3 regions of the Protofrankia sp. CiP1_Cm_nod3 genome follow, and region 1 is predicted to be linked to each of the others. Evidence: riboswitches for the same ligand, from Rfam matches in the RefSeq annotation. Region 1 holds a riboswitch; each other region holds the start of a gene.

Region 1 (2,263 bases):
GCCTCCCCGGGGAGCATCGGCACGATTCCTGATCATCCGTCACGCTGCCCTGATCACGTGACTGACCTGGAAGGACCGATCCGGACGAGGCACTGCCAGAGTACGACGTCACATTCCGACACGCGTCAGAAGGCCGACAACTCGGCATCAACCAATCGGACAATTTTCGTAAAAAGAGCAGAGTACCGCCAATGGGCAGCCTTGATCGCTACTTAACGTAGCAGTATTGCTCACTATCTGTACTCGAAGGCTCCTGGTCGACCGTCTGTCGCCGCTATGGCGTATTGTCATCCTCCGCATCCCGCAAGTCACGGAAAGCGGCACGTCAGTCGGGCGACCGAAGGCCACAAGCCAGCCGGTCGCACCCGGCGCCGCCCCGGCCGGCGAAGGAGGATGGGGTAGAAGAGCCGGTTATGACACTTCATACAACTACTTGGGGTAGTTGTGAGGGACTAGTGTTTACTAGCGCCATCCGTATGAACTAGTCTCGCGCCGACGTCACGACGCACCGGGCCGAACTGCCGAATCCTGCCCACGGTCCCGGTGTTCCCTCCGAGTCGTCACCAGGGCAGGAGCGGGGGACCCATCCTCCACCGGACGGCATCGAACCGCGGTGTCGCCCTCGGGGTGAAGTGTGCAGCGCGATGGTCGCGCGACCCACCGGGCAGCCCAGCCCGAACCCGACAGCTCACCTCGCAGGCGAACGGGAAGGATCACAACCTTGTCTGCGCATGATGTGCAGCCTGATCCAGCAGTACGATCGCGTTCGTCGCAGGCGGCTGCGCCGTCGTCCCGCCAGCACCCGATCGACCGGCACGTCGACCGTCCGGCACGCGGCCGGCATCGCGCGCCCGCGCCGCAGCCCGGAACGGGCCGCTCGCGAGCCCGGGCCGCTGTCGCCGTGGTGACCACCGGTACCGTCGCGGTGTCCGGTGTCGCCCTGGCCGGATGCGCCACGGCCGACTCGAACTCCGACGATGCCTCCGTCACCTCGCCGATAACGCTTGGATCACAGTTCGGCAGCCAGGCGTCACTGGCCAACCTGCGCACCTCGACCATCAATCCGCTGTCCACGGGTGGTTCCGGATCGGTCACCAGCCAGGTACTCAACCAGACCGACCTGCATCCCAAGAACGGCGTCGTGCTCAAAGTCACGAATCCGGACGTCTCCGTGAAGGCCGACCAGCCGGTGGAGATGGGGTTCTCCCTCGAGGACGCGGTCACCCACGCACCGCTGGTCAATCAGCTTGTCAAGGTCCAGGTGAAGCTGCCGGAGGGATGGGCCACCTTCAAGCACCTCTACACCAACGAGCAGGGCTTCACCAGCTACACCGCGAAGGTTCTCACCACCACGCAGATCACTGCGATTTTCGACGGGACCGACGCCCTGCGCTCGACACGGTCGACGAACGTCGGCACGTTGACCGTGATTCCCAACACCCCGCCCGTGCAGCGCTCTCCCCAGATCACTGGCCTCGATGCCCCGACCATGAGCAACGCCATCTCGGGCGCGCTCGCGGCCGCCAGCTCGCTGGGTGAACGGGCGGTGTATCTCGCGGCCCAGCAGGCCGGGAAGCCCTACGTCTATGGCGCTGAGGGCCCCTACACGTTCGACTGCTCAGGACTGGTCCAGTACGTCTTCAAGCAGCTGGGACGCAACATCCCCCGCACCGCCGAGGGACAGTACGAGGCGACCACCAGGATATCGCAGTACAACAAGCAGCCAGGTGACCTGATTTTCTACGGCGCACCAGGTAACATCTACCACGTCGGTATTTATGCGGGCGATGGTAAGATGTGGGTGGCACCCAAGTCAGGTGATGTCGTCTCGCTGAGGGCCATCTATACCACGTCATATTCCGTCGGCCGGGTTTTCTGAGCGAACCGGTCAGCCCGCGTCCACATCCGGCTGTCAGTACGCGGCTTCGCGTAGTGGCAACCAATATACTGTAGAAACAATTCACAGGCGGGTTCCCGCGCGGCCTCCCCCTCCGATTGTGCGTGAACCTTGCCGCCAGGTCGATCTTGTCGACGTCGACACCGGCCTGGCGGCGCTCCGCGGCATCCCGCGATGATGACTTCCGCTGGTTGGACCGAGCCAACCCCCCCAGCTCGGAAAGCCCGGCGGAACAAGAGGCTTCCGTCGGCCGGTCGTACTGGACCCCCCCCACAGTCCGGCCGGTCGGCGGGAGCCGCCCTCTCCCACCGACCGGATGCGCGGCCGAGGCTGGAACCTCATCAGACGCCTTCTCCGCGGGCCTCC
Region 2 (2,263 bases), on a different contig from region 1:
CGGGGTCGCCTTCTCCGATTTCTGTGACTTATGGTGACGGACGAAGTTTCTTTCGTATCGTGAATGTGCTTGTTGTCACTTCTGGGGCACTCCGGGAAGCGGAGCCGTCCGGAGCGGTCCCCGGCCCTGCCGGGCCGGATCCGGGCCGGCCGCATCCGGGGTTCTCCTGGATGCGGCCGGAGGCCTGGCATGAAAGGGGATCGTGGCTGCGCTGTCCATGGCGCGCCAGCCCGGTCCGGTCGGATGTCCAGCCACGGGTGGGCCGGCTGTGTGCGGACTGTGCGTGCCGCCGGTGGGCGGTGCCGTCCGCCAGAGGCCGTTCGACCGCTGGGTCGTTCGGCCAGTTGCCGGCTGTTCGGCCGGCTGTTCGGCCGGTTGGCCGGTTGGTTGGCTGGCCGTGTTCAGTCGAAGGTGGCCGTCCAGGTCCGTGGGCCGCAGATACCGTCCACCTGCAGTCCCCGCGAGTTCTGCAGGAGGGTGGCGGCGAAGGCGGACTGGGGGCCGTAGCGGCCGTCGATCCTGATCCGGTAGCCGAGCCTGTTCATCTGGCGCTGCCAGGCTCGTACGTCCGAGCGCACCTGATAGATCAGCCCGGTGGTGAACAGCGTGTTGTCCGCGAGACTCTGCGCGCTCTGACGCACCACCCAGCGTTGGGCCCCGGTCGACCCGGCCGCGCCCGCCGAGCCGGTGCCGGTGCCGGTGCCGGTGCTGGGCGATCCGGCCCCGGACGAGCTGGCGCTCGCCACCAGCTGGTCGGCGCCCATCCCCTGGCCGCAGACCGGCCACTGGCCGAAGCCGGACCGGTTGGCCAGTCTCAGCGCGGCCTCGTCCTGGGTGGCTGGCAAGGCGTCGCTGGGCAGCCCCGGGTAGCCGAGGCTCTGCCAGGTGCTCAGCGAGAACTGGTAGGCACCGTAATAACCGTTGCCGGTATTGACGGTGTAGTCCCCCCCGGACTCGCACTGGCGTAGCTGCGCCCAGGTGGTGGCGGCGCTGGCGGGCTGTGACATCACGATGCTTCCGCCGACCGCCGCGGCCAGCGCGGGAGCGACTACCAGCGCCCGCGCGCCCAGCCGGATTCGGCCGGTTCCGTGCTGTCGATTTCGGGAACGTGCACTGGACATATTGGTTTTATGCCCTTCCCCACGCCTGCGAAGTGAGCTGTCGGGTTCGGGCTGGGACTGCCCGGCCGCATGTGCGGCTTCACCCCGAGGACGCCCGGTATCGGCGCCCAGAAGTGGGTCCCCCGTTCCTGCCACGAGTTTGGGTTTTCGTCGGGCGAGGGCAGGATTCGGCGTGCCGCCCGACGTGTGTTCGCTGTGTCGCGAGCACGGCGCAGACCATAACAACAATTGCTGGGCGCCGAACAAGCGGGGAATACGCTTCGTGAGGATGTGCACACCGGGCCGGCGGCTCTTGTCGGGGCCCGGGAGCGGATGGTAGCGCACGGGTACGCGCGCTTATTGATTTCATCATACTTTTATTGCCGGGAAAACTCGGTATCCCGCCGTGCCGGTGGCGATCGGGGCCGGATTATCCGGATAGGAGCCAGTGCGTGGGCCGGCGATCCGCGTGCTATGGGCCGGAAGCCGGGCCCGGCCGGCCCGGCGCCCGCGGCGCGGAACACCGCTGATTCAGCCGAAGACACGTCGAACGGCAGGACCATACGTACAGTGCCGTGATCCGACGATGATGCGACCTTTCCGGAACCTGCGTCATATACGGATGGCCGTTGAAAGGTGACGGCCATCCGGTCACCCGGGCGCCGGGAGGCCGATGGGTCGGCACCCGCACGCGAACGCTCGCCAGCCGGACGACGAAGCCCGGTCTGGCGAGCGTGTTGTGGGGCCGTCCCGCCCAAGCGGGGTCAGTTGGCGAGGGAGCGTCCCGCGGAACGCAGGTCCTCGCACGCCTTCACGACTCGGGCGGCCATGCCGACTTCGGCCGCCTTGCCGTAGCTGCGCGGGTCGTAGTGCTTCTTCACGCCGACCTCGCCGTCCACCTTCAGAACGCCGTCGTAGTTCCGGAAGACGTGGTCGACGACCGGCCGGGTGTACGCGTACTGGGTGTCGGTGTCCACATTCATCTTGATCACGCCGTAATCCACCGCTTCGCGGATCTCGGACAGGTCGGAACCGCTCCCGCCGTGGAAGACCAGGTCGAGAGGTCTGGCCCCGGCTGGCAGCCCGAGCTTCTGCGCGACATACTGCTGACCATCCCGCAGGATACTCGGACGGAGTTTCACATTGCCCGGCTTGTATACCCC
Region 3 (2,263 bases), on a different contig from region 1:
GGTTCGTGGCGTTGCTTCGGCGGTCCGTGGGCCCACCCGGGCGATCCACTGCGCCCGACAGCGCAAACGCTGTTTCGGGCAGTGCAAATGCTGTGCCCGACAGTGCAAATGCTGTGCCCGACAGCGAAACACAACGGTGGAAAAAATGTTGTTGCCGGTCCGCATCGGCCGTTTCACGATACGCGCTGGTTAACCATGGGAGCGGTGTGTAGCGCCATCACGCTGCGGCCAGCTCGTACCGTCCCGGCAGCCATCCTGGGACGGCCCGCGTAAATGATGCGTACGGTGAGTGTTGTGCGCCGACATGCCGAGAAAACCGCCGCTTGCGGTTACCAAAAGTAGTTCGCTACGTTGGCCGGGCTCTCAACGGCACCGGACCGCACGCCGAGTTCTGTCCACGGTCCGGTGTCTTCCGACTAGCGATCGCCAGGACAGAAGCGGGGGACCCACCTTTCCGCCGGACGTCGCCACCACGGTGGCCGTCCTTGGGGTGAAGTCGGCCGCGCAGGTATCCGCGCGTCGACCGGGCTTCCCGGCCCGAACCCGACAGCTAACCTCGCAGGCGTATGGGAAGGATCATCGTTGCCTGCACACCAGGTGAATTCAGGTCCGGCTGCCGTAGGTCATCCCAGTCCCAGTTCCAGGCGCGGTCGTCATCGCGCGCCCACGACCCGCTCCGCCCTCGGCCGGATATCGGCACGTACCGCGGTTGCCGCCGCGGCCACCGGTACCGTCGCCCTCTCCGGGCTGGCCGCACCGGCCCTGGCGAACGACCGTGGCGCGGGCACGGGCGGGACGGGGTGGACCGACGCCGCCACGGCCGGCACGACCACCGCGGCCGGCACGACCGCTGCCCGGCCCGCTACCTTCACGATCACCCCGGCCGTCTGGTCGGCGGCCTCGTCGCCGGCCGCCGCCGCGGGCGTGCGCACGCTGTCGGCGCAGCCGGTGAGTTTCTCGACGTCCACCAGTGGTTTCGGGGCGAAACTCGTCTATCTGGCGTCGAAGCAGGCCGGAAAGCCGTACGTGTGGGGTGCCGAGGGGCCCCGGGCGTTCGACTGCTCCGGCCTCGTCCAGTACATCTACAAGCAGCTCGGCCGCAGCGTCCCGCGGACGGCCAACGCGCAGTACAACGCCTCCCAGAAGATATCGAAGAATGCCCGGCAGCCCGGTGACCTCATTTTCTTCGGCCGGCCGGGCGGCATCCACCACGTAGGGATCTACGCCGGGAACGGGATGATGTGGGCCGCCCCGCACACCGGGGCCGTGGTCCGGCTCCAGAAGGTCTACACCGGCAGCCATCTGGTCGGCCGTATCAGGTGACCCGCCCGCCCGGGCCGGGCTGGCGGCCACGGGGTGTTCGGGTGCCCCGGGCGGACAGCGCGGGCAACAGCCGGCGGCCGCCGCGAAAATTTCTCCCGGCCACTGCCGGGTAACTGTTCCTGGAGCCCCGGGCAGGTCCGGCGCGGGTCCCGCGCCGGATATCCAGAAAATTCCGGCCGGAGCGCACGGTGCTTCTCCCGGAGCGCTCCGGAAATGACCGGGAAATTTTCTGGACGAATGCGGTCGACGGCCTGCGCCCCGGTCTGCCCGACGTGTTCCAGTCGATCAGGCGCGCTGGGAAGAGCAAACCGTCGGCTGCTCGAAGGAAATGCTGTCCTGGCGCCGCCAGTGAATTTGACGAGCCATTTCGACGATACTTTTGGATGAGAAACTGATCATGTCCAGGGGAAGACACAGAAAACCCGGCCGGTGCAACGGCGCGGCATTGGTGGGCACCGTCGGGCTCATCGGGACGACGGCCGGAATGATGCTGACCGCGGCCCCGGCCAGCGCGGCCGGGCCGTCCGGGCCCGCCGTCGTCGCCGACACGGCCATCGCCCGTGTCGCCGCGAACGCGGGGCTGCCCAGCTGCCGAGGGGTGCCGCTGGGCACCTGGGTGGCGGTGGCGCTCGCGGAGTCCGGTGGCAACGCCAGGGCGCGTAACGCGCACGGTGAGGACTCCCGCGGGCTCTGGCAGATCAACGCGCGGGTCCACACGGGCTGGCTGGCGGGCCGGAACCTGTACGACCCGGCCACCAACGCGTGGGCGGCGAAGAAGGTGTGCGACAGTCAGGGCGTGCGTGCCTGGAGCGCCTACACCAACGGTTCCTACCGCCGTCATCTGGCGCGGGGGAACGCCGCCGCGGCAGCGGCGAAAGCCAGCCCGGCGAGCATGTCGACAACGCGGTCGAGCGCCCCTGTCCCGCCCGTCAGCGGGATC

Evidence for each region. Region 1 has a riboswitch for cyclic di-AMP ahead of AC5LUJ_RS18655 (C40 family peptidase). Riboswitches for the same ligand answer to the same signal wherever they lie in the genome.
Region 2: another riboswitch for cyclic di-AMP. It lies ahead of AC5LUJ_RS10355 (transglycosylase family protein); the one in region 1 lies ahead of AC5LUJ_RS18655 (C40 family peptidase).
Region 3: another riboswitch for cyclic di-AMP. It lies ahead of AC5LUJ_RS00770 (C40 family peptidase); the one in region 1 lies ahead of AC5LUJ_RS18655 (C40 family peptidase).

Annotation. Positions count from the first base shown of each region.
Region 1 is NZ_CEVIVD010000118.1:1,264-3,526, forward strand. Features, by position in the region: partial or broken gene AC5LUJ_RS18650 (4-hydroxybenzoate 3-monooxygenase) at 1-17, opposite strand, end outside; cyclic di-AMP (ydaO/yuaA leader) riboswitch at 541-716, shown strand; gene AC5LUJ_RS18655 (C40 family peptidase) at 905-1,879, shown strand.
Region 2 is NZ_CEVIVD010000040.1:18,910-21,172, reverse strand. Features, by position in the region: gene AC5LUJ_RS10355 (transglycosylase family protein) at 402-1,121, opposite strand; cyclic di-AMP (ydaO/yuaA leader) riboswitch at 1,129-1,277, opposite strand; gene fbaA (class II fructose-bisphosphate aldolase) at 1,865-2,263, opposite strand, start outside.
Region 3 is NZ_CEVIVD010000001.1:189,865-192,127, forward strand. Features, by position in the region: cyclic di-AMP (ydaO/yuaA leader) riboswitch at 415-580, shown strand; gene AC5LUJ_RS00765 (hypothetical protein) at 654-968, opposite strand; gene AC5LUJ_RS00770 (C40 family peptidase) at 949-1,323, shown strand; gene AC5LUJ_RS00775 (peptidoglycan-binding protein) at 1,721-2,263, shown strand, end outside.